Regions from separate parts of the Pseudarthrobacter defluvii genome, predicted to be linked through region 3. Evidence: riboswitches for the same ligand, from Rfam matches in the RefSeq annotation. Region 3 holds a riboswitch; each other region holds the start of a gene.
What was found. Region 3 has a riboswitch for cyclic di-AMP ahead of JCQ34_RS19640 (NlpC/P60 family protein). Riboswitches for the same ligand answer to the same signal wherever they lie in the genome.
Positions count from the first base shown of each region.

Region 1: it holds a riboswitch for cyclic di-AMP, as region 3 does, so the genes downstream of both, JCQ34_RS10340 (C40 family peptidase) here and JCQ34_RS19640 (NlpC/P60 family protein) in region 3, are expected to answer to the same signal.
Region 2: it holds a riboswitch for cyclic di-AMP, as region 3 does, so the genes downstream of both, JCQ34_RS19310 (glycoside hydrolase family 16 protein) here and JCQ34_RS19640 (NlpC/P60 family protein) in region 3, are expected to answer to the same signal.

Region 1 is NZ_CP066362.1:2,237,397-2,247,332, reverse strand. Features, by position in the region: gene JCQ34_RS10350 (ribonuclease Z) at 1-815, shown strand, start outside; gene JCQ34_RS10345 (protein adenylyltransferase SelO) at 812-2,281, shown strand; gene JCQ34_RS10340 (C40 family peptidase) at 2,392-3,228, opposite strand; cyclic di-AMP (ydaO/yuaA leader) riboswitch at 3,232-3,402, opposite strand; gene JCQ34_RS10335 (TraR/DksA family transcriptional regulator) at 3,693-4,052, shown strand; gene JCQ34_RS10330 (DNA alkylation repair protein) at 4,049-4,579, shown strand; gene JCQ34_RS10325 (DUF1810 domain-containing protein) at 4,600-5,043, shown strand; gene JCQ34_RS10320 (glucose 1-dehydrogenase) at 5,081-5,974, opposite strand; gene JCQ34_RS10315 (metallophosphoesterase family protein) at 6,138-6,644, opposite strand; gene JCQ34_RS10310 (DUF1918 domain-containing protein) at 6,718-6,909, shown strand; gene JCQ34_RS10305 (NUDIX domain-containing protein) at 6,962-7,477, shown strand; gene JCQ34_RS10300 (endonuclease/exonuclease/phosphatase family protein) at 7,497-8,174, opposite strand; gene JCQ34_RS10295 (thioesterase family protein) at 8,332-9,135, shown strand; gene JCQ34_RS10290 (PadR family transcriptional regulator) at 9,209-9,751, shown strand; gene JCQ34_RS10285 (ABC1 kinase family protein) at 9,757-9,936, shown strand, end outside.
Region 2 is NZ_CP066362.1:4,141,249-4,151,184, reverse strand. Features, by position in the region: gene JCQ34_RS19320 (oligosaccharide flippase family protein) at 1-607, opposite strand, end outside; gene JCQ34_RS19315 (glycosyltransferase) at 604-1,815, opposite strand; gene JCQ34_RS19310 (glycoside hydrolase family 16 protein) at 1,949-3,064, opposite strand; cyclic di-AMP (ydaO/yuaA leader) riboswitch at 3,069-3,215, opposite strand; gene rpsF (30S ribosomal protein S6) at 3,594-3,899, shown strand; gene JCQ34_RS19300 (single-stranded DNA-binding protein) at 3,970-4,545, shown strand; gene rpsR (30S ribosomal protein S18) at 4,672-4,911, shown strand; gene rplI (50S ribosomal protein L9) at 4,929-5,381, shown strand; gene JCQ34_RS19285 (PhzF family phenazine biosynthesis protein) at 5,462-6,310, shown strand; gene JCQ34_RS19280 (FMN reductase) at 6,449-7,075, shown strand; gene JCQ34_RS19275 (hypothetical protein) at 7,088-7,654, opposite strand; gene dnaB (replicative DNA helicase) at 8,408-9,793, shown strand; gene JCQ34_RS19265 (acyl-CoA thioesterase) at 9,790-9,936, opposite strand, start outside.
Region 3 is NZ_CP066363.1:3,475-13,410, reverse strand. Features, by position in the region: gene JCQ34_RS19655 (hypothetical protein) at 1-13, opposite strand, end outside; gene JCQ34_RS19650 (hypothetical protein) at 216-389, opposite strand; gene JCQ34_RS19645 (DUF3188 domain-containing protein) at 523-762, opposite strand; gene JCQ34_RS19640 (NlpC/P60 family protein) at 1,125-1,904, opposite strand; cyclic di-AMP (ydaO/yuaA leader) riboswitch at 1,908-2,105, opposite strand; gene lspA (signal peptidase II) at 2,450-2,926, opposite strand; gene JCQ34_RS19630 (heavy metal translocating P-type ATPase) at 2,974-4,926, opposite strand; gene JCQ34_RS19625 (ArsR/SmtB family transcription factor) at 4,923-5,324, opposite strand; gene JCQ34_RS19620 (ZIP family metal transporter) at 5,579-6,298, shown strand; gene JCQ34_RS19615 (ArsR/SmtB family transcription factor) at 6,603-7,046, shown strand; gene JCQ34_RS19610 (zf-TFIIB domain-containing protein) at 7,043-7,375, shown strand; gene JCQ34_RS19605 (heavy metal translocating P-type ATPase) at 7,441-9,936, shown strand, end outside.

The DNA of each region.
Region 1 (9,936 bases), on a different replicon from region 3:
AGCGCCAAATGATCCATGCCGGGGTGGCGGCAAGCCAGATCACCAGGATCTGCCTCACGCACGTACACGGAGACCACTGCTACGGCCTGCCGGGCGTCCTGTCCCGGATGGCACTGGACGGTGCTGCACACCCCGTCCACCTTCACTATCCGGCCTCCGGGGAGCAGATTGTCCAGGCCCTCGTGGCTGTAAGCTCGCCCGGCATCGACCTGCGGCTCCATCCGCACTCCGGTGCCGGCCCTGTGGCGGACGGCCTGGAGGTCCGGCCCCTTAGGCACCGCATCGAGACGTACGGATACCTGCTCACCGAGCCTGACGGCCGCACCTTCCTTCCGGAGCGGCTCCGGGCGGCAGGAATCGAAGGGCCCGACGTGGGCCGGCTGCAGCGCAAAGGCTCCCTCGGCGCCGTCGCGCTGGAGGACGTGAGCATTCCCAGGCCCGGCCAGCGCTTCGCGTTCATCATGGACACGGCACCGTGCAGCGGCGCGGAGGAACTGTCCGATGGCACCGACCTCCTGGTCACCGAGTCAACATTCAGCAACGACGACGGCGGGCTGGCGCAGCAGTATCTGCACCTGACCGCCGGGCAGGCAGGGGATCTGGCGGCGTCCGGAAAGTCCAGGACGCTGGTGCTTACCCATTTTTCCTCACGATACGGCGACGACATGTCCCTGCTTGCGGAGCAGGCGCAGGCACGTGCTGCAGGGACCGCGGTCATCGCAGCCCACGACCTGCAGCGCATAGCCGTTCCCCCGCGGCGGCACCTGGTGCGGGAAACAGCGGACCATTATGACGGCGATAGGGTTAAACCATGACGGCAGCAGCTGAATACACGGTGGCTTTTGACGGCCGCTTCGCGCGTGAATTGTCGGAACTCGCTGTTCCCTGGCAGGCCGAAGAAGCCCCCAGCCCCGGGCTCCTTGTCCTCAACGAGAAGCTTGCGCGTGAGCTGGGCCTTGACCCGGAGTACCTGCGCAGTCCCGAAGGCGTGCGGCTCCTGGTGGGGAATCACATTCCACCCGGCGCCACTCCGGTGGCGCAGGCCTACGCCGGCCACCAGTTCGGCGGATACTCACCCCTGCTCGGTGACGGACGGGCACTTCTGCTGGGCGAGGTCACGGACCGGAACGGACGCCTCCTTGACATCCACCTCAAAGGCTCGGGACGCACGCCTTTTGCCCGGGCCGGGGACGGGCGGGCCGTCGTCGGGCCCATGCTGCGTGAATACCTCGTCAGCGAGGCCATGTACGCCCTGCACATCCCCACCACCCGTTCGCTCGCCGTCGTGGGGACGGGCCGCCAGGTCCGGCGCGACGATATGCTGCCGGGCGCCGTCCTGGCCCGGGTGGCAAGCAGCCACCTGCGCGTGGGCAGCTTCCAGTACGCGCGTGCCACGGAAAACATGGAGCTCCTGAAGCGGCTGGCCGACCACGCCATCAGCAGGCACTACCCCCACGCCGCTGACGCCGACAACCCCTACCTGGAACTGTTCGCCTCTGTCGTCTCGGCCCAGGCGGAATTGGTGGCCCGTTGGATGCTGGTGGGATTTGTGCACGGGGTCATGAATACAGACAACATGACCATCTCAGGGGAAACCATCGATTACGGCCCGTGCGCGTTCGTGGACGCGTTCAATCCCGCCGCCGTCTACAGTTCAATCGACGTCAGCGGCCGCTACGCCTACGCCAACCAGCCGGTTTTGGCCGAATGGAACCTTGCCCGGCTCGCCGAGGCGATGCTGCCGCTCATCGACGAAGACCAGGAGAAGGCGGTTGGCCCGGCGGTGGAGGTGCTTGGCGGCTTCCGGGGGCAATACAGCAGGGCGTGGACCAGCGGGATGAATGCCAAGCTCGGCCTTGGCAGCGGCGGGGGCAGTGACGGGGAAACCACGTCCGCGCTGGTGGACGGCGCCATTGACATCCTGAAAGACGGCCCCGTGGACTACACCCTCTTCTTCCGTAACCTTGGCAAGGCGGCCCGGGGCGACCTTCGCCCGGTCCGCGGCATGGTTCTTGATCTGGCCGCGTTCGATTCCTGGGCGGAGCGGTGGCAGGCACTTGAACCGGACGCGGAGCTGATGGACAGCGTCAACCCGGCGTACATCCCCAGGAACCACCTTGTGGAGGAGGCGCTGGCCGCTGCCACGGGCGGAACCCTGGCACCCTTGCAGCAGCTGCTGGAGGCAGTCAGCGATCCCTTCACCGAGCGGTCCGGGCTGGAACGCTACGCGGAAGGCGCCCCTGAAGATTTCGGCAGCTACATGACCTTCTGCGGGACCTGACAGCTGCGGATGCGGAGGGCAGATGCGACAGGAGGGCGGCAGCCGGTGTACCGGCTGCCGCCCTCCTGTTTCAATGCCTGCGCGGATGCGCGCCTTCGGTTGCGCGAAGACTAGGCGACGCGGACTGCTGAGTAGCCGCCCAGCCAGCTGATGGAGTGCACCTGGGTGTCGTAGCCGTTCACGCCGCCGCTGACAACCTGGCCGTTACCGGCGTAAACGCCCACGTGGCCGGAGGTTATGATCAGGTCGCCGGGAGCAGGAGCGCTGACCACGGTGCCGTACTGGAAGAACTGGGTGGGGGCAAGATCGCCAACGGACTTGCCCACCGAGCGCAGCGCCTTCTCAACCATGGCAGTACAGTCCTGCTGCACGCCCAGCTGGCTGTAGGCGTTCGCCAGGATGGCAGCGCCGGTGCCCGTGCCGCTGGGGGCTGATACGGGGGTGGCCGAGGCGTAGGACATGTTCATGCCGGTGTTGGCCGGAGCGGCGGCTGCAGTCTGCACGGGCGCTGCTGCCGGAGCCGGAGCCGGTGCGGCGGTGTAACCGGCGCCGGGGATCTGGATCTGGTCGCCCGGGTAGATAACCGAGGACAGGCCCAGGCCGTTGGCGGCCAGGACATCGTTCAGGCTAACGCCGTAAGCAGATGCGATGGCACCGAGGGTATCGCCGGAAACTACGGTGTGGACGCTTCCTGCTGCCGCTGCCGCAACGGGGGCGGCAGGTGCGGAGTAGGCCTGCACGTTGGTCTTTTCAGTGGTGTCCGGGCCGGTGACACCGGCGTGGGCCGGGGCGCCGACGCCGAAGGCAATGCCGGACGCTGCAGCAACTGCCAGCGCGGGGCGGCCCAGCGAGCGGGCCTGGGACTTGGCTGTCACGGCGAGGCCCTCGAGAACAATCGAGCGGGCCGGAGTTGCGCGGTGACGGGCAGGGGTGGAATTTTTTGACACGGTTGATCGCCTCTCCCATGCCTGCGGGGTGAGCTGTCGGGTTCGGGCTGGAGATACCCGGCCGGAAGCATCCCCGTAACGGACGGAGGCGCTATCGACTTAACCCCAAGGCCACAAGTGGCCGCGGAAACTTGGTTCCCCCGTCCCTGCCAGCTGGAGCGGTTGTATCCCATGATCAGCGGCAGGGCTCGGCATACTGATGGGAATGTCCCGACTGAGAGGGACACCTGAAGACCATAACCCACATGCGGCGGCATTGTCACATTTGGATAACATACGAGGTCCCGCTCTCGAATTCCGCAAACGTTTGGATGTTACCTCCGTCCCGGGTTTAAGCTCGGCTAATAGCCATGGCGTGCAGCCCGGTAACGGTGCGGACACGGGCGCGAGGGGGATGCTGCTGGCCCCACGGCACGGGCCGTTTCCATGCCGACGGTTCCCGGTCGGACCGCTAGGCTGATTACATGCCAGATTTCGACCGGTTCCGCGTGCTGCTCGAAGAGGAGCGGGCGCGGCGGCTGGAGCTGCTGCCGGCGCTGCGGGCCGACATAGACGCGGCGAATTCGGCCCGGCAGGACTCCAACGTCGATGACGAGCACGATCCCGAAGGGGCCACGATCGCCTTCGAGCTCTCACAGGCTTCGGCGCTCCTGAAGCAGAGCTCGGCCGGCCTGGACCAGATTGACGCGGCGTTGGCCCGCCTGGCCGCGGGGACCTACGGCGCCTGCGCAGTATGCGGTGAACCCATTGCGGAAGGCAGGCTGGAAGCGCGGCCGTGGACGCCGTTTTGTCTCCGGCACGCCTCGTCCGGCCGGGGACGATGACCGGCCCTACGGAGGTGGTGTCCGCCGCGGTGGAGTTCGTTGACCGGACCCTCCAGAACGAAGGCGCCTGGTATCGGGCGGACGACGTCGGGAACCGGCTGGGCTGGGCGCTGGACTCTTATGGCTCTTCCATCGGAGCGGTGCGCGGCACGGTGCGCGACACGCTGCGTAAATTCAAGGACCTGGACCATGACGCCACGGTGATGCTTGCTTCCGCCCTGTGGGGACAGCCCAGGCCCGGCTCCCGCCCGGTGTTTGAGCGCCGGTTGGCGGCGGTGGTGCTGTTGCAGTCAAGGGTGCGGCTGCTTCGGCACTCGGACCTGACCCGGCTCGAAGGCTTCCTGCGTTCCGCCCAGGCCGCTGACCTGACCCAACCTCTCCTTGCCGACGTCCTGGTGCCGCTGCTGTCCGGCCTCGGGGAGCGCGAGCGCCACCGGGCCGGTGTGGTCCTGGCCCGGTGGCGGGACGACCCCGACCCGCAGCTTCAGGAGGCGGCAGCCGCCCTCGACAACGATTTGACCCTTTGACCTTAAACCGGGAGATCCACATGAACGAGCACTTTGACCTTGACCGTTTTGTTGCCGCGCAAGACAGCGGCGGTACCTATGACCAGGCGCTGGGGGAGCTGCAGGTCGGGAGGAAATCCGGGCACTGGATGTGGTTCGTCTTCCCGCAGATTTCCGGTTTGGGGCAGAGCGCAACGTCCCGCAAATACGCCATCTCCTCACTGGCTGAGGCCCGCGCCTACCTGGACCACGACGTGCTGGGCCCGCGGCTCCTGGAATGCGCCCTGGCCCTGGCCAACCACGCCGACCAGCCCGCCGAAGACATATTCGGCGGCATCGATGCCAGGAAGCTGCGATCGTCCATGACACTGTTTCTCCGGGCGGCACCCGGAGAAACAGTGTTCAAGACTGTCCTGGCCCAGTTCTTCGATGGCGAGCCGGACCCGGCCACCGACGAAATCCTGGCCGGCCAGGCCGCTGACTGACCTCAGGTTGACGGGTCAGCCGGGCCGGGGGTTCCTGCTAGGGCGTGGGGCTGCCGCCGTTGACGTTCAGCGTCTCGCCCACCACGTAGCTGGACTCGGGTGAGGCCAGGAAGACATAGGCGGGTGCCAGCTCCGCAGGCTGTCCTGCCCGGCCCAGGGGAGTGGACTGTCCGAATTCCGGCAGCTGCTCCTTGGGCTGGCCGCTGCTGACTTGCAGGGGGGTCCAGATGGGTCCCGGGGCCACGGCGTTCACCCTGATTCCCTTGGGGGCCAGCTGCTGCGCCAGCCCCTTGGTGAAGTTGTTGATGCTGGCCTTGGTGGTGGCGTAGTCCACCAGGGTGGGGGACGGGTTGTACGCCTGGATCGAGGTGGTGTTGATGATGGTCGAGCCGGCCGGCATGTGCGGGACGGCCGCCTTGGTCACCCAGAACATGGCGTACACATTGGTCTTTAGGGTGTGGTCGAACTGCTCGTCGGTGATGTCCTGCAGGTCCTCCTGGGCCACCTGCTTCCCGGCGTTGTTGACCAGGATGTCCACCCCGCCCAGCACGGCAACCGCGGTATCCACCAGTTCCCGGCACGTCGCCGAATCTTTGAGGTCGCCCGGCACCTTGACAGCCTTACGGCCTGCGGCCTCGATGATCCCGGCGATGCGGGAGGCGTCCTCCTCTTCCTGGGGCAGGTAGGAAAGGACGACGTCGGCGCCTTCCCTGGCAAAGGCAATGGCCGTTGCGGCGCCGATGCCTGAGTCCGCGCCGGTCACGATGGCGCGGCGGCCTTCCAGCCGTCCCGTTCCGCGGTACGTTTCTTCGCCCAGATCGGCCTTGGGCGCCAGTTCGGCATCAAGGCCCGGCTCGGGCTGGTGCTGCTTGGGCGGGGAAATCTTTTCGTAGGCAGTCACCGGATTACGGAAGGTGTACTGGTCAGTCATGGTGGTCCTCCTGTTCGTGCGGACTCGGGCTGGTTCGTCGCCCCGGAAACTGAAGCAGCCTGCGATCAAGGAATCGCAAAACCCAAAAAGCTAAGCATGCTTACGGTTCCCAGCCTAGGCAATGAAACCCCGCCCTGCCAAGCGGCCTTTCGGCCCGGCAACGTCAATCCCGCCGAACTTCCACCAGCCTCACCTCCGCCAACCGCCCGCCGTCGACCACGGCTTCCATGAACGTGCAGGAGGGCTGCCGGCGGCGGTCCGTGGGCGAGCCGGGATTCAGCAGCCGCAGCCCTTTGGGTGACACCGTGTCCCAGGGAATGTGGCTGTGCCCGAACACCAGGACATCGGCTTCCGGATACAGCGCTTCACACCGCTGTTCGCGGCCCTTTGCCTGCCCTGTCTCGTGCACCATGGCAAACCGGACACCGTCCAGCGTGGTGGTGGTTGTCGCGGGAAGCCGCCGGCGCAGGTCCGGGCCGTCGTTGTTGCCATAGACGCCCAGCAACCGCCGGCTTCGGCGCTCGAACTCGTCCAGCAGCGCCGCCTCCACCCAGTCACCCGCGTGGAACACAACGTCGGCACTTTCGACGGCCCGCCATACTGGCCCGGGAAGGTCTTTGGCGCGCTTCGGCACATGGGTGTCGGCGATGAGGACAAGGTTCAACGGCATATCCGCATCCTGCCATTCTGCCCTGTTCCCGCGCCCGCGGCAGTCGTAATCTGGGGGCTGGGAGGTGATTGCCATGGAGGCAGCCCAGGGCGACCGCATCGTCGTTCACGGTAGGACGGTGGGGTCCTCGGACCGGCACGGGGTGATTCTGGAAGTCCGCGGCGAGGGCGGAAGCCCGCCCTATGTCGTCCGCTTTGACGACGGGCACGAAACCGTCATGTATCCCGGCGGCGATTTCGCCGTCGACCGCGCACACAGCACCTGACGGGTGGGGCGGCGGCACTGCGGCCAGCCGCTCCACCTGTCAGACTGGGGGCATGGATCAGTTTCCGCACTCCAGCACGTCCTCCACCCCGCCGCCCCGCACCGGTCCGCGCGATCGGGGTGACGCCTGGGTGGAAGGGGACCGCGGCCGGTACTGGGGCAGGTTCGGCGCCGCCGGAGTCCTTGCCTACGACCCCGCCAAGGGCGTGCTCCTGCAGCACCGGGCCGTCTGGAGCCACAACGGGGGAACCTGGGGCCTGCCCGGCGGGGCGCTGCATGAGGGCGAAGAAGCGGTGGACGGTGCGCTCCGGGAGGCCTTCGAGGAGGCTGCCGTCCCGTCGGAGAGCGTGGAGGTGCTGTTCACCTCAGTGCTGGACCACGGCTACTGGTCCTACACCACCGTGGTGGTGCGGGTGCTGGAATCCTTTGAGCCCGTCATCAGCGATCCCGAAAGCATTGCGCTGCTATGGATCCCGGTAGCCGAGGTGGACGCCCTGGAACTGCATCCCGGCTTCGCGGACGCCTGGCCGGGCCTGCTGGCGCGGCTGGATTCCGGGGAGACCTGGTAAACGGGGGAGTCGTTTCCTGTTAATAGCCTTGGCCGTACTCGGCTGTCACCAAAATCGGCAGGTGGTCCGAGTTGCCCCGCGGCAGCGTTTCCACGCTGGCGATATCCAGGCCCAGTGACGTAGCAAAGTCGAAGTGGCCCTTGAACACCTTGTACCGCGTATAGGTCCGCCTGTTGCTGAGGGACAGGGCGTAGCCGGAGTTCTTCATGTGCATGTCAAGGTTCTTGGTGAAGAACGGGTAGTTGAAGTCGCCCACCATCAGGGTCATCAGGCCCCTGCCCATGCTCAGCAGTTCGGCGTGCGCTGCGTGGATCTGCTTGCGCCGCAACGAATTGGAGGCCGTGAGCGGGGCTGCGTGGAAGGAGCCGATCACCAGCTCATGCTGCGTTTCGTTGTCCATCACCCTGGTGCCGATCAGCCGCTCATGGGCCGGGGCCAGCACCCTGTCATGCATGGACTTCTTCAACGCGAAGGACTGGGTGTCCAGCGCGGTAAAACGGCTTGTGCGGTAATAAATGGCCAGCCCCAGCCGGTTGCCCTTGGTGGCATCGGCCAGATGGAGGGGGCCCAGGGTTTCCGGAAGGTCGCTGGCATCCACTTCCTGGAGGCACAGCGCATCGATGTCATGGTTCCGTGCCAGGGCGAGGAGTTCGCCGCTGGCAGCGTGCTTGCGGAGGTTGTAGCTGATGACGCGCATGAAACACCTCTTTTGAGGGTTGCTGACAGGACCAGTTCCTTACTCTAGTCGGATTGCCGCCGCCATCCTCCAACCTTTCGCCGGCCGTCCCGGCGCGCCGTTCACGCGAAGGATAGAGTTAGTGGCAATTCACTGAACGTTTCGTAAGGGGCCAGCCTTGACTGCAGACCTGCCCGAACTCGCCGAGGGCAACTTTTACTACCAGGACCTGGGAGAGGGCCGGTTCCGGTCCACCATCCACGCCCAGGGAGCCTGGAATGTCCACGAACAGCACATGGCACCGGCATCCGGCCTTCTGGCGGACCTCCTGGAACGGCACCAGCCCCGGGAAGACATGCGGATGGCGCGGATCAGCTACGAGATCCTTGGCCTGATCCCGGGTGGGGAGTTCAGGATCCACACCACCACGCTGCGGCCCGGCAGGACCATCGAGCTGGTGCAGGCCGAACTGGTGGCCGGCGGCCGCACAGCGATCCGCGCCACCGGGTGGCGGATGCTGACCAGCGACACCGGTGAGGTGGCCGCCGTCGAGGACGCCGCCATTCCGGGCCCTGACGAATGCAAGCCTTATGACGGCTCCGCCGTCTGGCCCGGTGGCTACATCCGGTCCCTCGAAATGCGGGTGGCCGAAGGGCACCGGCCAGGGGCGGGGAAAGTGTGGCTGCGCACCGAACATTCGCTCACCGACCGCGCAGACAGCGGGGATTTCGCGCGCCTCATGGGACTGGTTGACACCGCCAACGGCATCGCCGCCCGGGTACCGCCCGGCAAGGACAGCTACGCTTTCCCCAACCTGGACCTGCAGATCCACATGTACCGCAGGCCTGAGGGGGAGTGGCTGGGGCTGGACAATGCCGTGTCGTTCGGCCGTGACGGGATCGGCCTCACGTCCACCGTGCTGCACGACCGGCAGGGCCCGTTCGGCCGTGCCGAACAGATCCTGACGCTTCGGAGGACGTGACCGGCAGCTATGGTGCCCTCCTGTATCGCTGAGTATCGTTGTATATCGTTCGCGATTGACAAAGGAGTTCATCATGCGTGCGTCATACCCTGCAGGCGGATTCGGTCCCGGTAATTTCGACGGGATGTGGCAGGCCGTCGAAGAGCTGAGGTCCAGGTTCGAAAAGCGGGTTGGAACCCGTGCCGGGAAAGGCGAGGTGAGGGCAGCCGTCCTGGCCCTGCTCGCTGAGCGGCCCATGCACGGTTACCAGATCATCCGTGAGATCGAGGAGCGCAGCGGCGGCAGCTGGAAGCCCAGCGCTGGTTCTGTCTATCCCACCCTGCAGCTGCTGGCCGATGAGGGAACCATCAGCGCCGAGGAATCCAACGGCCGGAAGATCTACTCCCTCACCGAAGCAGGCCGCGAGGAGGTGGCGGCCCACCACGGTGCTGCGCCCTGGGATCCGGCGGGCACCCAGTCCGGAACCGGAGTTGCTTCCCTCCCCAAGGCCGGGATCGAGCTGGCCCAGGCGGCAGCCCAGGTGGCCCGGATCGGTTCGCCGGAACAGGTGCAGCAGGCGGTGGCGGCGCTGGACGAGGCCCGGCGCCGGCTTTACGCCATCCTCGCCCAGGACTGACCCGGGTGGCGTCGACTGTCCAGGACAAGGCCGCCGACCCGCTGCCCACGCGCGAGCACCGGGGGCGCTACCGGCGCATCCTGGGCTTCGCCGCCCGGAACCTCGCCGCCACGTGGTGGTTCGAACTGTTCCTGCCGCGGATAGGACTCGGCCGGATCTCCGCGCGCACCCGCTCCAGCCGGATG
Region 2 (9,936 bases), on a different replicon from region 3:
GCTGCCAGGGCGCCTCGTGGCGGATCAGGAACCAGCAGGTGGCGGCGTAGGCCACGGACCCGGCAGCTGTTCCGACGGCGAGCGACCAGGCGCCGTGGCCGGTGAAGGCCAGGTAGAGGGTCACCGTTCCCATGGTTGCGGCGCGGAGCACCGGAGCCGCCGTCAGCTGCCTGAACTTCAGGTCCCGGCGCATGATGGCCTCCGGGACGGCGCCGCACGCGGTGGCCAGCACTGAAACGCCCAGGACCTGGACCAGCGGGGCCACGCCCTCGAGCCCAACCACGTCCTCCACGGTGTCGGCGGCGAGCACCGCCGCCAAGGCCAGGCCCACACCCAGGGCAACGGAAAGCAGCAGTGCGGAGCGCGCTATGACGGGCGTCCTGGGAAGATAGACCAGCGCCTGCCCCACGCCGGCGTCAGCTATGGTTTCCGCATATGCCATGAGCACCAGTGCCAGGGCAACGAGGCCATATTCCGCAGGCGACAGGAGCCGCGCCAGCACCACCGTGGTGACCAGCACGATCACCCTGCCGGAGGCAAAGGCCATGCCTTGCCACAGGGCGCCCCGGACGCCCTTGCGTTCCAATTCCCCCGGAGCGTACGTCACGGTTGCCTGTTCGGTAGGGAAAGTGCCCCGGCCGGGGAAGACGCAGCAACAGCCGCACGGACCTCCGCCAGGTATTCGCCGGCGACGGTTTCCCAGGTCCGGACTGCGGTTCCTCCGGTGGATCCGTCCTGCGGCGCCCCTTGCCCTGGTCCTTGCGGTGGTTCCTGGGCAGCCCGGGGGAGTCTGAGCTGCTCCACCACCCTGCGGACAAGGGCGTCCATGCTGCCCTCAACGGCCAGCAGCGGATGCGCAGGCAGTTCCCTGGCGGCCACCGGCGTTGCCACCACGGGCAGCCCGGCTGCCAGGGCTTCCAGCACGGAGTTCCGGATACCCACGCCGTGTTCGTCCGGGAAGACCGCCACATCGGCCCCGTGGAATACGTCCAGGATGGAGGGCACGTTGGCCAGGACTTCCACCTGTGGGCCGGCCAGTGCCTGCACGGCCGGTGTGGGCCGGCGCCCCGCGATGACGAAGCGGGCGTCCGGCACCTCCCGCCACACCTGGGGCGCGATTCTTTCAACCAATACAGCGGCGCTGTCCACATTGGGGGCGTAGTTGAGGCTGCCCGCGAAACACACCACGGGTACATCCCGCCTCCTGCGGGGTCCTGTTGCCACTTCCGTTCCGTTGGGGATGCTCCTGACCGGCCTGCCCAGCTTGGCGGCCCACGCGGCAGCGTCCTGCGCCCCGACGGTCAGCAGCCGGGCTCTTGCCGGCAACTGCCGTTCAGCGCGTGCCGCCAACTCTTCACGCAGCCGGTAGGCGGGCCGGAACGTCCGCGCGATGGCGGTGTCCATGCCGGCCCGGATGGACCAGGGGTCCACCGTCTGCAGCACTAGCGGCCCGGTGATGTGGTGGGACAGGAAGAGGGCGTGCGGTCCGTGGATCAGCGTGGCGTCCTGGCCGGCGGACAGGCGGGCGGCGGCAGCGCGGGCGGAGGGTGTGGCGCGCCGCTGTTTTCCCAGGCCGGTGAGGCCGCCCAGGGACCGCACGAAGGCCGAAAGTTCTTCCCGCGGGGCCAGTTCGTACACCGTCTCACACCGGTTCCTGATGGCTGCCGGGACCGGAACGGGACCGGAGAAAGTCAGCAGCGTGACGGCAACATCGGCAGGAAGGTGCAGGATCACCTCGTACGGAATCATGGAGCTGCCATCCCCCAGTTCTGGATCCCGGTTGGGCACGCTTTCCGTCACGTACAGGAGCTTCATTGCAAGAGTGTAATGGATCACATCAAGGGTGGAAGGGTTGCTTTAGGCAACCTTGAGGGAAACCACAGGAAAAGCGAAAGGACGACGGCGGGAGGTCCCGCCGTCGTCCTTCATCACATGGGTGCGTGGCTGGCTACTGCCAGGCCCGCACGTAGTCCACCAGCATCTGGGACTGGGGGCCGTAGGCCGGGTTCGTTGACGAGGCGCCCACGTTCAGCACGATGTACTGCGGGGCGTTTCCGTCATTCGTGGGGTAAGACTTGACCTTGACGCCGTCGAAGTAGACATCCGACGAGTTGGCCATCCGGTGCAGGCCAAAGGTGTGGTATTCATTGGCCCAGTTCCCGCCGACGCCGCCCTGGTTCTGCGAGCCGGAAGTGGAATGGTAATTAACGGTCATCTTCGCCTGGAGCACCTCGGCGATGTCGTTCTCGCCGGTGGCCGGCCAGGACTGCCCCGTGGTCCAGAATGCGGGCCAGTTGAAGAGGCCATTGGCGTTTCCGGGGAACTTGATGCGCGCCTCCACGTAGCCGGTGGTGAACTGGAAGCCCGTGCCTGCGCCGCCCTTCGGGTTGGTCGACACCAACGCGCCGGAAGTGGAGGATGCCAGGCCCAAGGCAAGGTTTCCGTTGGCCACCGAGACGTTGGCGGGACTGGTGGAGACCTTGTTCATGGTTCCGCAGCCGGGGGAGAACCAGCAGCCGGACCACTTGGCGGTGTCCAATCCGGCGCCGTTGAAGTCGTCGGCAAACGCCAGGGTCCAGTTCCCGGGCACCCCGGTGGGCATCGGCGCGCCGCTGCTGGCCAGCTGGGCCGCGGCCGGCGCCAGGGCGATAGGGGCCTCGGGGGCGGCCGGGACGGCCGGTGCCGGCGGCTCTGCCGCGGCAGGAGCCTGGGGGAGGGACGGGCCCTGAGCAGGAGCGGCAGCCGGGGAAGGTGCCGGAGCGGGCGTGGCGGGGGCAGGGGCAACGGCCGGTTCCTTCGTGGGGACATCGCTTACCGGGACACCACTGCCGGTGTCGGAGGCGCTCGCCACCCGCGCCACATCTGTGGGGTTGGTGCTGTGGGCCAGGCCGAGGCCCAGGGAAGCCGCCCCGAGGAGTGCTGCGGCGAGACCGGCAGCGAGGGGCCAGGGCCGCCGCCCGGGGCCTGGTTTGGCCCCGGTGGAAGGATGAAGGGGGGCGTCGGCGGCGGTCTCTTTTTGATAACGGGGCGCTGGGTGGGCGCTGTTTTTGCGGTGTGCGGGCATGGGGAAGTTACCTCTCAACGCCTGCGGAGTTAGCTGTCGGGTTCGGATGAGGCATCCGGCCGCGTGTGCGGCTTCACCCCAGGGCAGGCGCAAGCCAGGCCCGTGAGACTTGGGTCCCCCGCCTCTGCCTGGAACTTGGTGGATCACCGGAAGCGGCAGAGCTGGGCGTCATCCGGGATTGGGGCCGGCTGGGGGCGGCCCCCGCTCGACCGTACACGAATGTGGCCCTAAAATCACAATTAGGTAACGGGACTCACGTCGCGGTTCTGCGGGAAGTGCCCCGACTTGGTGGCATCCGGCCCCTTTTTCCGGTTTTCCACATAGCGTCACCGGGGATGCCTGCTCAGACCGTCACGCGGCTAGCCTCGAGTCAGGCGCAAATCGCCTATCGGGTCCAAATGCACTAAGATAGTGAAGTCTGTGCTGCGCCTGCCTCCGTTCGGGCGGCAAGGCATTGCACGGAATCGCAAATGAACCTCCTGTTACGGAAATGCCGTAACCGCTTAGCCCAAAGGAGGTGGGTTCACATATGCGTCCTTACGAATTGATGGTAATCATCGACCCCGAGGTCGAAGAGCGTACCGTTGAGCCGTCGCTTCAGAAGTTCCTGAACGTCATCACCAACGATGGTGGAACCATCGAAAAGGTTGACATCTGGGGCCGTCGCCGGCTGGCTTACGAGATCAAGAAGAAGTCCGAAGGTATCTACGCCGTGGTGAACTTCACCGCCAAGCCGGAGACCGCCAAGGAACTTGACCGCCAGCTGTCTCTTAACGAGACCATCATGCGCACCAAGATCACCCGCCCCGAAGAGCAGAAGGTTGTTGCTGAGTAATTCAGCCGTCTTCATTCTTTACCCCGCAGGAAACGCACTCTTCACCCAGGATCGAACAAGGAGGCAGTAGATGGCAGGCGAGACCACCATTACGGTCATCGGTAACCTCACCAATGACCCGGAATTGCGGTTCACACCGTCCGGTTCGGCAGTAGCGAACTTCACCATCGCTTCCACCCCCCGCACCTTTGATCGCCAGTCCAACGAGTGGAAGGACGGGGAGACCCTGTTCCTCCGCGCCGCTGTCTGGCGTGAAGCAGCCGAAAACGTTGCCGAGTCCCTGACAAAGGGTATGCGCGTCATCGTGACCGGCAGGCTGAAGAGCCGCTCCTACGAAACAAAAGAAGGCGAAAAGCGCACCGTCATCGAGCTTGAGGTCGACGAAATCGGCCCCAGCCTGCGCTACGCCAACGCCAAGGTCAACCGCACCCAGCGCTCCGGCGGACAGGGTGGCGGCGGCTTCGGCGGCGGCAACAGCGGCGGTGGCTTCGGAGGCGGCAACTCTGGTGGAAACCAGGGCGGCAACTCCGGCGGAGGCTGGGGCGGCGGCAACCAGCAGGCTGCACAGGATGATCCCTGGGCCACACCCGGGGTGTCCAACGCAGGCGGCTGGGGCAACGGCCCCGATTCCGAACCTCCCTTCTAAAACCCAAACAACGGCCCGGCGCCGGGACTGCCAGGGTGCTCAAGGCACCCAAAGCAGCTGCCGCCGTCGGACCACCACCATCCCGTGGATCAATATCCACGGGCTCCCTAGAATAGGAGCTCCACGATGGCTAAGGCTGAACTCCGTAAGCCCAAACCAAAGTCCAACCCCTTGAAGGCCGCTGACATCACTGTCATCGACTACAAGGACGTAGCATTGCTGCGCAAGTTCATCTCCGACCGCGGCAAGATCCGCGCCCGTCGCGTCACTGGCGTTACGGTGCAGGAACAGCGCAAGATCGCCCAGGCAATCAAGAACGCCCGCGAAGTTGCTCTGCTGCCTTACTCCGGCGCTGGCCGCGGCTAAGGAAGGGATTAACTAACATGGCAAAGCTCATTCTGACCCACGAAGTTACCGGTCTCGGTGCTGCTGGCGATGTTGTCGAGGTCAAGGACGGTTACGCACGTAACTACCTGCTGCCCCGCAACTTCGCCCTGACCTGGTCCAAGGGTGGCGAGAAGCAGGTTGAGTCCATCAAGGCTGCCCGCGCTGCCCGCGAGCACGCTTCCCTGGAAGATGCTCAGAAGCAGGCCGCCGCACTGTCCGCCAAGCCGGTCAAGCTGGTCGTCAAGGCCGGCGAGTCCGGCCGCCTGTTCGGCACCGTCAAGCAGGGCGACGTCGCCGACGCTGTTGAGGCCGCTGGCCTTGGCAAGATCGACAAGCGCAAGGTTGAACTGCCGGCCCACATCAAGTCGGTTGGTTCCTACCAGGCCAACGTCCGCCTCCACGCTGACGTTGCTGCTGTGATCGAACTCGACGTGGTGGCAGGAAAGTAATTTCCCACTCCACGTCATGACCCCCGTTGCCGGATTCCGGCGGCGGGGGTCTTTCGTTTTGGCGGTGGTAGCCTGCTCCGGTGAACCCGACACCCCGCAGCCGTCCTTTCCACCAGGTGGATGTATTCGCCAGCCAGCCCTACCGCGGCAACCCGCTCGCCGTCGTCCTTGATGCCCAGGGCCTGGACACCGCGACCATGCAGCACTTCGCCAATTGGACCAACCTTTCGGAGACCACCTTCCTCCTGCCGCCTGAGGATCCCCGCGCTGATTACAGGGTCCGGATCTTCACCGGCTCGGAGGAGTTCCCGTTCGCGGGCCACCCCACGCTGGGCTCGGCCCACACCTGGCTGGAAGCCGGCGGAGTGCCAAAGGCGGACGGCTACGTGGTGCAGGAGTGCGCGGCCGGGCTGGTCAAGGTAAGGCGCGACGCCGGGAGGCTGGCTTTCGCCGCACCACCCCTGACCCGCTTCGGCCCCGTGGAAGCGCCGGTCCGCCGGCAGTTGGCGGCAGCGCTGCGATTGCCATTGGATGATGTCCTTGACGCCGCCTGGCTGGTGAACGGCCCTGAATGGATCGGGGTCCTCCTGGGGTCTGCCGAACGAGTGCTGGCCCTTGAGCCGGACCAGGCAGCCATGGGCAGCCTCAAGGTTGGCGTCATTGGGCCTCATGCACCGGGCGCCGGTACCGACTTTGAGGTCCGCACGTTCCTGCCGGGCGACGCCATGGTGGAGGACCCCGTCACGGGCAGTTTCAACGCCGGAGCCGCACAGTGGCTGATTGGAAGTGGACGTGCGCCGGAGCAGTACCTGGCCGCGCAGGGGACGGTCCTGGGCCGCGCGGGGCGCATCCATATCAGTGCCGCGGACGGGGAAATCTGGGTGGGCGGTGATTCCACCACCTGCATCAACGGGAGCGTGCTGCTCTGAGCGGGGCCCGGTCCGGGTATGGCCGGCAGGAATCCACACCCCCGGAGCTGGCCGGGAATATCTCGAGGCTGCCCGCAGTTCATGGATATAAATGCATATGCATGTAGAATGAAACTGAACGAGCACCAGGAGAATGTCATGGAAACCCGCCGCATCACCGTCCTTTCCGCCGGGCTCGGCGTACCTTCATCCAGCCGGCTGCTGGCGGACCAGCTCGCGGCAGCCGCCGAGCGGCAGCTCAAGGCAGCCGGTTTCGTCGTGGCAGTGGATGTCGTCGAACTCCGTGACCTGGCCGTGGACATCGCCAACAACTTCGTGACCGGCTACGCCGCACCACGCTTGGCGGAAGTTATCGCCGGCGTTGAGGCATCGGACGGGGTCATCGCTGTGACGCCGGTGTTCAGCGCGTCCTACAGTGGTCTTTTCAAGTCCTTCATTGATGTCCTGGACCCGAAGTCGCTGGACGGCAAGGCGGTCCTGCTGGGCGCCACCGGCGGCACGGACCGGCACCAGATGGTCCTGGACTACGCACTCCGGCCGCTCTTCAGCTACCTCCGCACCCGCATGGCTGCAACCGGTGTCTTTGCAGGACCCCAGGATTGGGGCACTGCAGAAGAGGGCGGTGGGTCCCTGGCGGACCGCATCGAGCGGGCCGCCGGTGAGTTCACGCGGCTGCTCGAGGGGCCTCAGCCGGGTCGGAAACCCGCTCTGCTGGAGTCCCTGCCCTTCGAACAGCTGCTGGCGGGGATCGCAGGGCCCCGTTAGTCGGTCCACCCTCTAGTCATCCAGCAGCGCGATGAACTCCCGTGCCTGGGTGAGTGAGATGTCGGAGTGCCGGGTCAATGCATTGGCTGCCCCCTCCGTGTCGCCGCTCCGGGCCAGGGTGCGAATCCTGCCGTAGATCTCATCGTTGAGCATGTTGCTGCTCACCTCCCGCGTGACGTCGCCCTTGCTGGCGATGGCCCGGTAGCGGTACGGGAAACGCTGTGGCTCGTCGTCGTCCTCCTCGACGGCCGGAGCTGGCTCCTGGCGCCGGTAAGGCTGTGGGTGGGCGGCCAGGGCGCCCACGGCGTCCCGTGAGGCCCGCAGCCCCTCTCCGGTGATCTCGTAGTACAGCTTGATGGCGGCCATGGCCTGGCCCTGCGCAATCAACGCGTAGATCCGCCGGTGTTCGTCTTCCGACAACCGGTCCGCCGCGGTCCGGGCCAGCTCCAGTGATGACGCGGCGGGCTGGGCGGGGTCGGAGGGGTGTGCGGCACTGCGCTTCCGGGTGGCGCGGTACGCCACCGTCACCCCCGCAACCACCGCGAGCAGGATAAGGACCGGGACCACAAGGGATTCCATTTTCACGAGCCGTTCTGTCTACTTCCTGGCCCTCGCCAGGTGCGATTGCTTTGCTGGCCATCCGCCCAGCCCTGTTCCTGCTGCTGATTGCACAACTGCATGTTCTGGCTACCAAGATCTTAATCCAGATCATGGTTATCCACAGCAATATTCATCGGTGGGCATACAGCCCCGGCTGCTGCCCGTCAAACTCCCACGGTGGAATATGAGCAGGGCCACGGCGTGGGCCTTCAAGCCGCGAAGGCGCACTTCCCCTCGCTTCCCGGCGCAAGGGCCCAATGGGGCCTGTGGATGAAATTCCATCAAAGAAATATTTACTCCACATGCCAAAGGGGACGTTTGCGCAGGTCAGACCGCTGTTGGAGGATAAAAAACTTTTGTATCCACAGGCTTCCCCACAGGCTGTGCACAAGCTATGCCCCGTACTGCACAGGTTATCCACAACTGTTCCTGCATGCTGGCTTTGCCGCTGGCAGCCCGGCGGTTAGCGTAGCGGGGTACCTGTTCTCCGCGGCCGAAACAGGGCCTGCCCTGCTTCGATTCGGACCCCACTCTGCCGCTTTCACGCGCACCTGTGGAAAAGCTGTGGATACTGGGGATAACTCCAGGCGGGGGTATATGTGAACCCCTGCGGCACTCGATTGTCAGAGCCAGTGGGTAGAACTGGACAAGTAGCGGGAGCCGGATTTTCCGGAGGCCGCGAGCAGGATGGATCACCGGACGCACGCCCGGTACAAATGGAGGACGGCAGCTTTGTCAATCGCGCATCTGGACCCTGTCGAGGCAACCCGTGGATCGGACGCCAGCAGGAAGCCCCCGCAGGACATCGCTGCCGAACAGTCCGTACTGGGCGGCATGATGCTCTCCAAGGACGCCATCGCCGATGTTGTGGAAATCCTTCGCGGCCAGGACTTCTACCGGCCCGCCCACGAGACCATCTACGAAGCAATCATCGACCTGTACGGCCGGGGCGAACCTGCGGACGCGGTCACTGTTTCCGATGAGTTGACCAAGCGGGCTGAAATCAACAGGATCGGCGGCCCCGCCTACCTGCACGAACTGATCCAGACCGTCCCCACTGCGGCCAATGCCGGCTACTACGCCGAAATCGTGGCCGAGCGGGCAGTGCTTCGCCGGCTGGTGAACGCCGGCACCAAGATCGTCCAGTTGGGCTACGGCTCGGACGGCGAGGTGGAGGACCTGGTCAACCAGGCGCAGGCAGAAGTTTATGCCGTGGCCGAACGCCGCACCGCAGAGGACTACGTGGTGCTGAAGGACGTCATGGAGTCCACGGTGGACGAGATCGAGGCGTCGGGCCACCGCGGCGAGGGGATGGTGGGCGTCCCCACCGGATTCTACGAACTGGATGAACTGACCCACGGACTCCACCCGGGCCAGATGATCGTCATCGCCGCCCGTCCCGCTGTCGGCAAGTCAACCTTCGCCCTGGACTTCGCCCGCTCCGCAGCCATCAAGCACAACCTGGCCACCGTCATGTTCTCCCTGGAAATGGGCCGGAACGAGATCGCCATGCGACTGCTCTCAGCCGAGGCCACCATCAGCCTCCAGGATCTCCGCAAGGGCACCATCAAGGACGAGCAGTGGTCCAAGATCGCCACCACCATGGGGCGCATGAATGAGGCCCCGCTGTTCATCGACGACAGCCCCAACATGTCCCTGATGGAGATCCGGGCCAAATGCCGCCGGCTCAAGCAGCAGCATGACCTCAAGCTTGTGGTCCTGGATTACCTCCAGCTCATGAGCTCCGGTAAGAAAGTGGAGTCCCGCCAGCAGGAGGTCTCCGAGTTCTCACGTGCGCTGAAGCTCCTGGCCAAGGAACTCCAGGTCCCCGTGATCGCCCTGTCCCAGCTGAACCGTGGATCGGAACAGCGCCAGGACAAGCGGCCCATGGTGTCCGACCTCCGTGAGTCCGGCTCCATCGAGCAGGACGCCGACATGGTCATCCTGCTCCACCGCGAGGACGTCTACGACAAGGAGTCTCCGCGCGCGGGCGAGGCGGACATCCTGGTGGCCAAGCACCGTAACGGTCCCACCAAGGACATCGTGGTGGCGTTCCAGGGCCATTACTCACGGTTCGCCAACATGGCCGGTGACGGTGGCGGCGGTGGCGGCTTCTAAGCGCCCCGCGCCAGCAGATGGTTGGGCAGCCGGTTCCCGGGCGCCGTTCCCCGGATCTCCAGGAGTTCGCGGGCGTGGGCGTGGAGCCGTTTGTCTTCGTCGCTGACCGGCACCCAGGCGGGCACGGGCACTGAGGTTCCCTC
Region 3 (9,936 bases):
TTTCAGCGGTCATACGGTTCCTTGAATCATCGTCAGGACTGGCCCGGGGGCGGGACAGCATCCGTGGGGCGCGATGAGGCTCCTCACGACTGTACAGGAATGGATGAATGGACTCGCGCGTCCACCAGGTCCGTGCAGGTCAGCCACTGCGTCAATGCACGTGGCTGGTGCTGGAACATATTGGCGAACCACTCGACAGGGCCCCGGAAGTTTCGTTAGGGTGTGGGCTTGCCGGCTTGCGGCTCACCGGCGGTGGCAAGGTTCGTATCCGCTGCGTCCGGACTGTCCTGCCCTGGCAGACGGACCTGCGCCTGGTAGCGAACCCGGCGGATCCGCCGGGTCATGGACACCATGAGCATCACGACGGCTATGACCATAAACGCGGTCATCAGAAACCCGAGAAATCCCGGTGATACCTGATCGGGACTCAAACCGGGCCTCAGCCCGTCAGTTCCGGGACCGGGAGTAGGCATCGTGCTTAGGGCCTGCAGGCCAGCCGCGACGAAAGCGTTCTGCACTGGGTCATCCTTTTCTTGAAGAATTTCGAAGGCGTTTCTGGACCTGATGTCCGCGGATGACAACCCCTGCAGCGTGAAGCAGCAGTCCCGCGCCTATGACAGCCAGCGATGCAAACGACAGGGCCTCATTTTTGGCGGTCTGGCCAAAAATGTTAATCGCGATTCCCAGCGCAATCAGGGCCATGGCACTGAAAACAACCGCTTTGTACGATGCAGGTGCGGTGGCCCAAAACTCGTTTAGCACCCATCCAGCATATGCGGAAAAGCCATGCCCACCTTTTCACGTGCCGCCACGCAGGGGGTTGGCGCCCGCAGTACGTCTTGCCGTTCTCGCCGGAACTCCTCTGGAGGGTTCAACAGCCACGGGGCCTGTCCGTGGAAACGGGCGAGCCTTCGGCTGTACGGTTGCACCTCAGCACAACAGGCTTCGGCGGGACCTTCCGGCGTCTCCGGTCCCTTGGTGTGAGGGTGCAGAGGTTTTGAGGCGCCGGACCGGAGTAAGAGGCAGGGTACTCGACCCTCGACAGAGGGTCCAGTGTGCGAGGGCATGCTGAAGGCCGGTGATTCATTGCCCCCAAGGCATTGAATCACCGGCCTTCAGTGGTTTTATTTGCCTGCGCGCACGAAGGTCACGGCGCCTTTGGAGGTCATCCAGGTCAGGGGGTGGACCGCTGTTTCGTTCTTGCCGTTCAGGCCGGAGCTGAGGACTTGGCCGTTGCCGACGTAGATTCCTACGTGGCCGGGCTGCATGACCATGTCGCCGGGCTGGGGGTCGGTGACGACGGTGCCGTAGTTCATGAACTGCATCGGGCCGAGGTCGCCGACGGGGATGCCGGCAGCGTTGAGGGCGTTTTCGACCAGCCGTGTGCAGTCCTGGATCATACCGATCTGGGCGTAGGCGGAGGACAGCATGATGGCGTTGATCCCGCCCGCGGCCGGCGCGGGCGCCGGCGCGGCAGGGGTGACGGTGACCTGGGCCTTGGCGGGCGCAGCGGCTGGCTTCACAGTGGCAGCGCCCACGGGGACCGTGGCTTTGGGCGCTTCGGCGGCGACTGGCTTGGGTGCTTCCACGACGGGTGCAGGCGTGGTTTCCACTGCGGGACGCTCGAAGGTGATCTGGATCGTGGCGTCGGCGGTCAGCGGGGTCTGGGCCTGGCCTGCGACTTCGAGGGTGGATGCCGGCTCGGCGTCGCGCTGGGCCGGGGTGTCTGCTGCCTGGGCGGCGGTGATGCCACCGGTCAGGACGAGGCCGGAGGCTGCTGCGAGGACGGCTGCCTGGCGGCCTGCGGTGCCGGCGTTTGCGGCGACGGATTGGGACAGCACGGCGATGGCGCTGGTCTGGACGGAGACCGCGCGGTGGCGGCCGTGAGTTTTGCGCATGGGCATGAAAGGGCCTCTCCCACTGCCTGCGAGGTTAGCTGTCGGATTCGGATGGGAGACACCCGGCCGCGGTGGTGCACGAAAGGCACCAGGCACGGCTTCACCCCAAGGCCTGCTCGAAGCGGGCCAACTCTGGGTTCCCCGTCTCTGCCGGACGAATTTTACGAACGGATCCCTGGCAGCGGCAGAGTTAGGCAAGTCTGCTCGGGAGTGCCGTATTCGGAGAAACCGGCACGGTCAGACCCTATGTCACAAAAGCCCCATTTGTCACATTTGCGTAACGCCCTGACTGTGGTAACAACCTGCTTGGCACCCGGCAGATACGCGGGGGTATTTTCGGGGATGTCGTCAGTGACCTGGTCAGACCCCGCCGGTGCCTGCACTGCCTTCCACAGCCGTTCAATCCCAGCGCCCATCGATCCTTCATTTTCAAGGACCGGAAAAGCATGGAAGCAATGTCATCGATGTTGGTCGCTGCTAATACGGCCGTCGTGGCCAGGATGAGCAAGTCACTTCCAGCGTCAGGAGGCCCGTGTCCGGACTGCAGCTGGTTACGCCTTTTCCTGTTCGCGGGATCCCAGCAGGCTGCCCAGCACGTACAGCCCTACGCCGACGGTGACGAACACGTCGGCGAGGTTGAAGGTGGGAAACCAGCCGCTGTGCAGGTAGTCCACGACGCCGCGCCCGTCCATCCGGTCCACAAGGTTCCCGGCACCGCCGCCAACCACCATCGCCGCACCCGCCCGGGAGAGCGCCGGCATGGCGGGGGCGGTGGACACTGCGTACCAGGCCATGGCCAGGACGATGATGGCGGTCGCGGCAATGACCAGCCACGGGGCGAGGTTAGCCCCGAGGCTGAAAGCGACCCCGGTGTTGTACAGCAGTTTCAGGTTCACCAGGCCCAGATCGACCGTGGCACCGTTGGAGAGCAGTTCCTCGGCCAAGGCCTTGATAACCAGGTCGGCCACCCCGAGCACGGCGGCCGAGACGAGCAGGCCAATTTTTACCCGCCATGCTTTGGCGCCAATTGGTGGTGTCCTTGCCGGATCTGCCGGATCTGCCGGTGACGGGACGCTCACGCGGCAGGTTCCAGTGCCGGCGCGGGTTTGGCCGCCCGGAGTGCTGTCTTGCGGCTGATCCGGCCGGCGCGGACGCCGTTGCCGATCACCACGATTTCGGCGAGTTCGTGGATCAGGACGACCGCAGCCAGTCCCAGGGCGCCGACCAGTGCCAGCGGGATCAGGATTGCGATCAGCAGCAGGGACAGGCCCACGTTCTGCAGCATGATGGACCGGGTCCGGCGGGCGTGGTCCAGGACCTGGGGCAGGTGGTTCAGGTCCTCGCCCATCAGGGCGATGTCGGCGGTTTCAATGGCGACGTCGGTGCCCATGGCGCCCATGGCAATACCGGTGTCGGCGGTGGCCAGGGCCGGGGCGTCGTTGACGCCGTCACCGACCATGGCGGTGGGCTGGCGGGACTTCAGGGTCCGGATGATCTCGGCCTTGTCTTCCGGGCGGAGGTCGGCGTGGACTTCGGTGATGCCTGCGTCCTTGCCCAGGGCCGCGGCGGTGATCGCGTTATCACCGGTGAGCATGGCCGTGGTGTACCCGGAGGCGGTCAGCCGGGCGATGACGTCCCGGGCTTCGGGGCGCAGTTCGTCACGGACTGCCACGGCACCAATGACTTCGCCGGCGGATTCGATCAGGACGGCGGTGGCGCCTGCCGTTTGCATCCGCTCGACATCCCCGGCAAGGGCGCCGGCGTTGATCCAGCCGGGGCGGCCCAGCCGGACGGTCTTGCCTTCGAAGCGGCCTTCCAGGCCGGCGCCGGGGACGGTGTCCACGTCGGTCACGTCGGCCCTGGCCGGGGATGCGGCGAGGATGGCTCGGGCCAGGGGGTGTTCGATGCGGGCCTCCAGCCCGGCTGCGAGGGCAAGAACGTCTTCGCGGGTAGTGGTCCCGGCGGCGGCGACATCGATGACTTCGGGCTTGTTCCGGGTCAGGGTGCCGGTCTTGTCCAGGGCGATGGTGCGGATCTTGCCGAGGGTTTCCAGTGCGCCGCCGCCCTTGATCAGCACGCCGATGCGGCTGGCGGCGCCGACGGAGGCGACAACGGTGACCGGGACGGAGATCGCCAAAGCGCACGGCGATGCGGCCACGAGGACGACCAGGGCGCGTTCGAACCACAGCAGCGGCTCTCCGACGATGAAGCCGAAGGCGATGATCAGGGCCGCGGCGATCAGGATGCCGGGGACGAGCTTGCTGGCGATGTTGTCCGCCAGGCGCTGCCCGGGTCCCTTGCGGGACTGTTCGGCCTCGACGATGTGCACGATGCGGGCCAGGGAGTTGTTCTCCGCGGTGCTGGTGACTTCGACTTCCAGCGGCCCGGTGCCGTTGATGGACCCGGCGTAGACCTCGCTGCCGGGACCGGCCTCCACCGGCACGGATTCACCGGTCAGGGCCGAGGTGTCCAGGGAGGTGCGGCCGGTGATGATCCGGCCGTCGGTGGCCAGCCGTTCGCCCGGGCGGACGACCATCCGGTCCCCCGGAACGAGCTCGGCCGGGTCAACGGTGACCTCCGTTCCGCCGCGAAGGACTGTCGCTTCGGCCGGGACGAGGTCCAGCAGGGCCCGCAAGCCGCGCCGGGTTTTGGCCAGCGAGTATTCCTCCAACCCTTCGGAAATGGAGTAGAGGAAGGCGAGCATCGCCGCTTCCTCGAACTCGCCAAGGGCGACGGCGCCGACGGCGGCGATCGTCATCAGGGTCCCGACGCCGATCCTGCCCTTGACCAGGCGGCGCAGGGTGGAGGGAACAAAGGTCCACGCCGCGACCAGCAGCGCCCCGATTTCCAGGACCAGGCGCAGCCAGTCCGGGCCCCCGGTCAGGGACAGGGCCCAGACGGCCACGAGCAGCACACCCGAGATCGCGGCGGCCCGGATCTCGTTGATCTGCCAGAAGCCGACAGCTTCCTCGGCCTCTTCGGCCGCGGTTTCGGGCTTGTCGTCGCTGCAGCCGCAGGCATCGCTCATCGGGCGTTCTCCTTCGTCAGTTCCACGTTTGTCAGTACGGCGCCGGTGCTTCCGGTGCCGTAGTTCGGGCACAGGCTGACCGCGTTGCCGGTGGTGGCAAGCAGGATCTCGGCCTGGGCAAGCATGTCCATCAACTCGGGGCGCGACAGCGAGTAATGGACGCTGCGGCCCTGCGCGCGGCCCTGGACCAGGCCACAATCGCGCAGACACGCCACATGGGCGGACACGGTGGACTGGGCAAGCCCCAGCTCCCCCGCCAGATCCCCCACCCGGATCTCGCCGGCGGCCATTCGCTTCACGATGTTCAACCGCGTCGGATCGCTTAACGAATGAAACAAAGCCGCTGCGGGTTCAAGCCCACCGCAAGCATCCCCCGAACCAGCCATTTGTATCGTCATGCAGCGATGATATCCGATTAAAACGATGGGAACTCGATATGGGTTTTCTCGTCCTTCGGAACCTGACGGAGGGCTTCGGGCACGCCGTCCGGAGTCCCGAGCGGGGTGAGGTTCAAATATCGAAACATTTGCCGTGACTCCGGTAGGGCGCTGGCGGTAGCGTGAGGCAGCAAAAGACCGCCTGCACTGGGCGGGTAGGGCACATGTCCTCTGGGTTGCCTAAAGCAAGGCGTGGTTTGAAAGGTGTTGACAGTGTGAGTCTTTCCGCCCAAACGCTGGTGCTGGTCGCGTTCCCGGTCGCCGCGGCGGCCCTGGGGTCGGTCATCGCTGTCCTAAAGCCCCCGGGGCCAAAACTCTCCAGTGCGATTCAACACTTCGCGGCGGGCGTGGTCCTGGCAGCATTGGCCGGAGAAGTACTACCGGACCTGCGGGCAGAAGGAAACCTCGGGTTCGCGGCCGCCGGTTTTGCCGCAGGCGCAGCTGTCATGCTGGCGTTAGGCGCCCTGGGCCGAAAAATGGACAGAAAGTCCCCGGCGTCCGGGACACTGCCGACAGGCCTGCTGGCCGCCGTCGGAATCGATCTGCTGCTGGACGGTTTACTCGTGGGGCTGGGGACTGTTCTGGGTGCCAGGGAGGCGCTTATCCTCACCATCGCCCTCACCATCGAAATCCTGTTCCTGGCACTGTCTTTGACAGTAGAGCTCAAGGAAATTGGCATATCCAACGTCCGTGCAGCGGCAACCAGCAGCGGACTTGGACTCCTGACGGCCGTCGGTGCGATAGGCGGTGCTATCTTCCTCGGTGGTGCCGGCGCGCCCCTACTGGCCCTTGTTCTCGCCTTTGGTGCTGCCGCTCTTTTGTATCTCACGGTGGAGGAACTGCTGACTGAAGCGCATGAACAGGAAGAAACGGTGTTTTTGGGTTCCATGTTCTTCCTCGGGTTCCTCGTCATCTACATCCTGGGGGCACTGTAAAGAGCCGCCTCAAAGCCTGCATTCCTTGACGCTTTAGTGAAATCCCCCTCGGGCCATCTCCCCCATCCTTTCACCGACGTCCAGGGAGGATTCACGGTCGAGGACGTAGATGCTTTGACGGAAACAGGGGCTCGGGGAGCCATAAAGGCGCCGCAATCACACCAGCCGTCACACGCAACAGATAGTACTGCGCCATGCCCCGCCTGCTGTTCTGACATCCTGGCGGTTCGGACGGCAGCACCAAGACTGAAAACTGGTGAATGACTCGCGGCGTCAATATCTGAACAAATGATAATCTGTTCAGATGAGTCGTCGATTACGTTCCATTACCGATCCGGATGCCCTGCCCGGATATCGGGACAACGATCGTGCCTCTGCCCGCATTGAGTTTCTTCGGGAGGCACTGCCCCCAGGCGAGGATGTTGAGCGGGTTGCCGCGGTGTTCCGGTTGATGGGAGATCCCGGCCGGGTGCGGATCCTCGCCACGCTGCTGGAGGCCGGGGAGGTATGCGTGCATGACCTCGCCTCGGTGGCCGGGCTCAGCGAATCCTCAGTGAGTCAAGCTCTTCGACTCATGCGCGCGCACCGAGTCGTGGAAACCCGCCGCGCTGGCCGGGTCGTGTTTTACCGTCTCGGCGACAACCACGTTCGGATGTTGCTGGACCTGGCGATCACCCACGCCGGGCACTCCCCCGCAGTCACCGCAGTCTCTTCCCCTATCGACCCCACTCGTCAGGAGCCCACATGAACGCCTCGCCTGCCCCTCTTACTTGCCCTAAATGCGAATCAGAGATGCGTCCCTACGAACGCAACGGGGTCATCATCGATCAATGCACAGGGTGCCGCGGAATCTTCCTGGACCGCGGTGAACTGGAGTCCCTGATGGATGCTGAAGCCGCGTTCTACGCTGCCCGGAACGCCGCACCCGGAATGACACAGCCCCCCTATGCCCAGACTCCGCAGCCCCCCTACGGCCAGTCTCCCTATGCGGACCGGCGGGACGGTCACCACAGTGGTCATGGTGACCGGCACGACCGCCGCAAGCGCGGGGGGTTCCTCGGGGATCTGTTCGGCTGAACCCCGAAGCCCCTGCACCAGCACCCCTCAACCTGACCGGCCCTGACTATGAGAAGTGAGCACGCGTGGCGATCGACACCCAGCTTGACCTGAAGACTGTTTTGCCCGAGGCGCTGGATGAACAGGACGCCTGCGTGCGCAGTCTGACCGAGGGCCTGCAGGCCCGGCAGGGCGTTATCGATGCCCATGTCAAGCGCCCGGACGGCGCCGAAGCGGCGCAGCTGTGTGTGCATTTCGAACCCGGTCTCATCAGCCTGGGCCGGATCCGCGAACTGGCCGTGTCCCTGGGCGCCCGGGTGGACAGCGACTTCGGCCACCTCAGCCTTGATGTGGACGGCATCTCCAGGTCCGCCCGGGCGCAACTGCTCGAACAGCGGCTGCGCGAGCTGGACGGGGTGGCGGAGGCCCACGTCTCCGCCACCGGCTCCGTTACGGTTGAATACCTCACGGACCGGACCTCGGAGAAGGCGGTTTTGGACCTTCTGGCACGCTTTGGAACACCACCGCGCGCAGGCCGGCTCTATCTCTCCGAGGCACGCCATGCAGGTGCCGTCGAAGCTGGCCTGCCAGAAGCGGACGCGCATGACCGCAGGCACGAAAAGCAAGAAGAACATGATCACAAACACGGCGGGATCTTTAGTGAGCGAAGCGAGCTGATCTTCGCGGTCCTGTGTGCCCTGACCCTGGCGACGGGGTTCCTCCTGGGGCTCAGCTCTGCGGTTCCGGACGTAGTTTCCACGGCGCTGTATATCGCCGCGTATTTCTTCGGCGGCTACTACACCCTGAAGGAAGCCATCCAGACGGTGATGGCCAAACGGTTCGAGATCGATTTCCTGATGCTGGTCGCAGCCGCCGGGGCCGCGGTGCTCGGGGACCTGGCCGAAGGCGCCCTGCTGCTGGCTCTGTTCAGTATCGGCCACGCCCTGGAAAGCTATGCCATGGGCCGGGCCCGGCGCGCCATCCAGGCCCTGGCCGAACTCGCCCCGGACACCGCACTGGTCAGACGCGCCGGTGCTGAGCAGGAGATCCCGGTCGGGGAATTGCGGATCGGCGACACCGTCATCATTAAACCCAACACCCGCATTCCCTCGGACGGTTACGTAACCGTCGGGCAGAGCAGTGTGGACCAGTCGGCGGTTACCGGGGAAAGCATCCCAGTTGACAAGACCCCCATTGGGCAAGAGGCGTCCCGGAAGGAGGCCGACATCCCGGCCGAAAGCCGGATCTATGCCGGAACGGTCAATGGTCCCGGCGTCCTGGAGATCGAGGTGACACGGCTGTCTAAGGACTCAACGCTCGCCCGCGTGGTGCGGATGGTCAGCGAAGCCCAGGCCCAAATTTCGCCCACGCAGCGCTTCACGGACCGCTTTCAGCGCGTATTCGTCCCCGCCGTGCTGATCCTCGTCCTCGCCCTGCTCTTCGCCGGCCTCGTCATCGAGGAACCGTTCTCCGCCACGCTCTATCGGGCCATGGCCGTCCTGGTCGCCGCCAGCCCGTGCGCGCTGGCAATCTCCACCCCCAGCGCCGTCCTGTCCGGGTTGGCCCGGGCAGCCCGCGGCGGCCTGCTCATCAAAGGCGGGGGACCTCTGGAGAACCTGGGCACGCTGAGCGCGATCGCCTTCGACAAGACCGGGACTCTTACGGAGGGCAAACCCGAAATGACTGACGTGGAACCCGCGGCGGGGGTGAAGGAATCCGAGTTGCTATCCGTCGCACTCGCCGTCGAATCCCAAAGCGACCACCCGCTGGCCTCGGCCATCGTGACGGCGGCACGCGCCCGGCTGGACGGCACACCGCCGCTCACCGCCGGGGCTGTCACCAGCATCACCGGCCGCGGGGTCAGCGCCCTGATCGACGGCGAACAGATCCACATTGGCAAGCAGCAGCTCTTCACCGAAACCGACGGGTCGCCGTTGACCAAGGACATCCTGGACTCCACTGCCCGGCTCGAGGCCGGGGGACGGACCACCATGGTAGTGCGCCGGGGGTCCAGGTACCTGGGGGTCCTGGGCCTGATGGACACTCCCCGGGACTCCGCAGCAACAGTTATCACACAGCTGCGCCAGGCCGGTATACGGCACATGATCATGCTCTCGGGTGACAACCAGACCGTCGCCGGTGCTGTGGCCGGGAAGCTCGGGCTCGATGAGGCCCGCGGCGACCTGCTCCCCGAGGACAAAGTCAAAGCCGTAGTCGAGCTGCGGGGCCGGGAAAATAAGGTCGCGATGGTCGGTGACGGCGTCAACGATGCACCGGCCATGGCCAACGCCACTGTCGGGATCGCGATGGGCGCCGCCGGCTCGGACGTCGCCATGGAAACCGCCGACGTCGCGCTTATGGGAGATGACCTGAAACGGCTCCCCTTCGCCGTGAATCTTAGCCGGCAATCCAGCCGAATCATCCGGCAGAACCTTTGGGCCAGCCTCGGCGTCGTCGCGATCCTGATCCCGGCAACGATCACCGGGGCCATCGGCATTGGCTTGGCGGTCCTGATCCACGAAGGATCAACCCTGCTCGTCGTCGCCAACGCCCTCCGCCTCCTGGCCTACCGCGAACCCAAA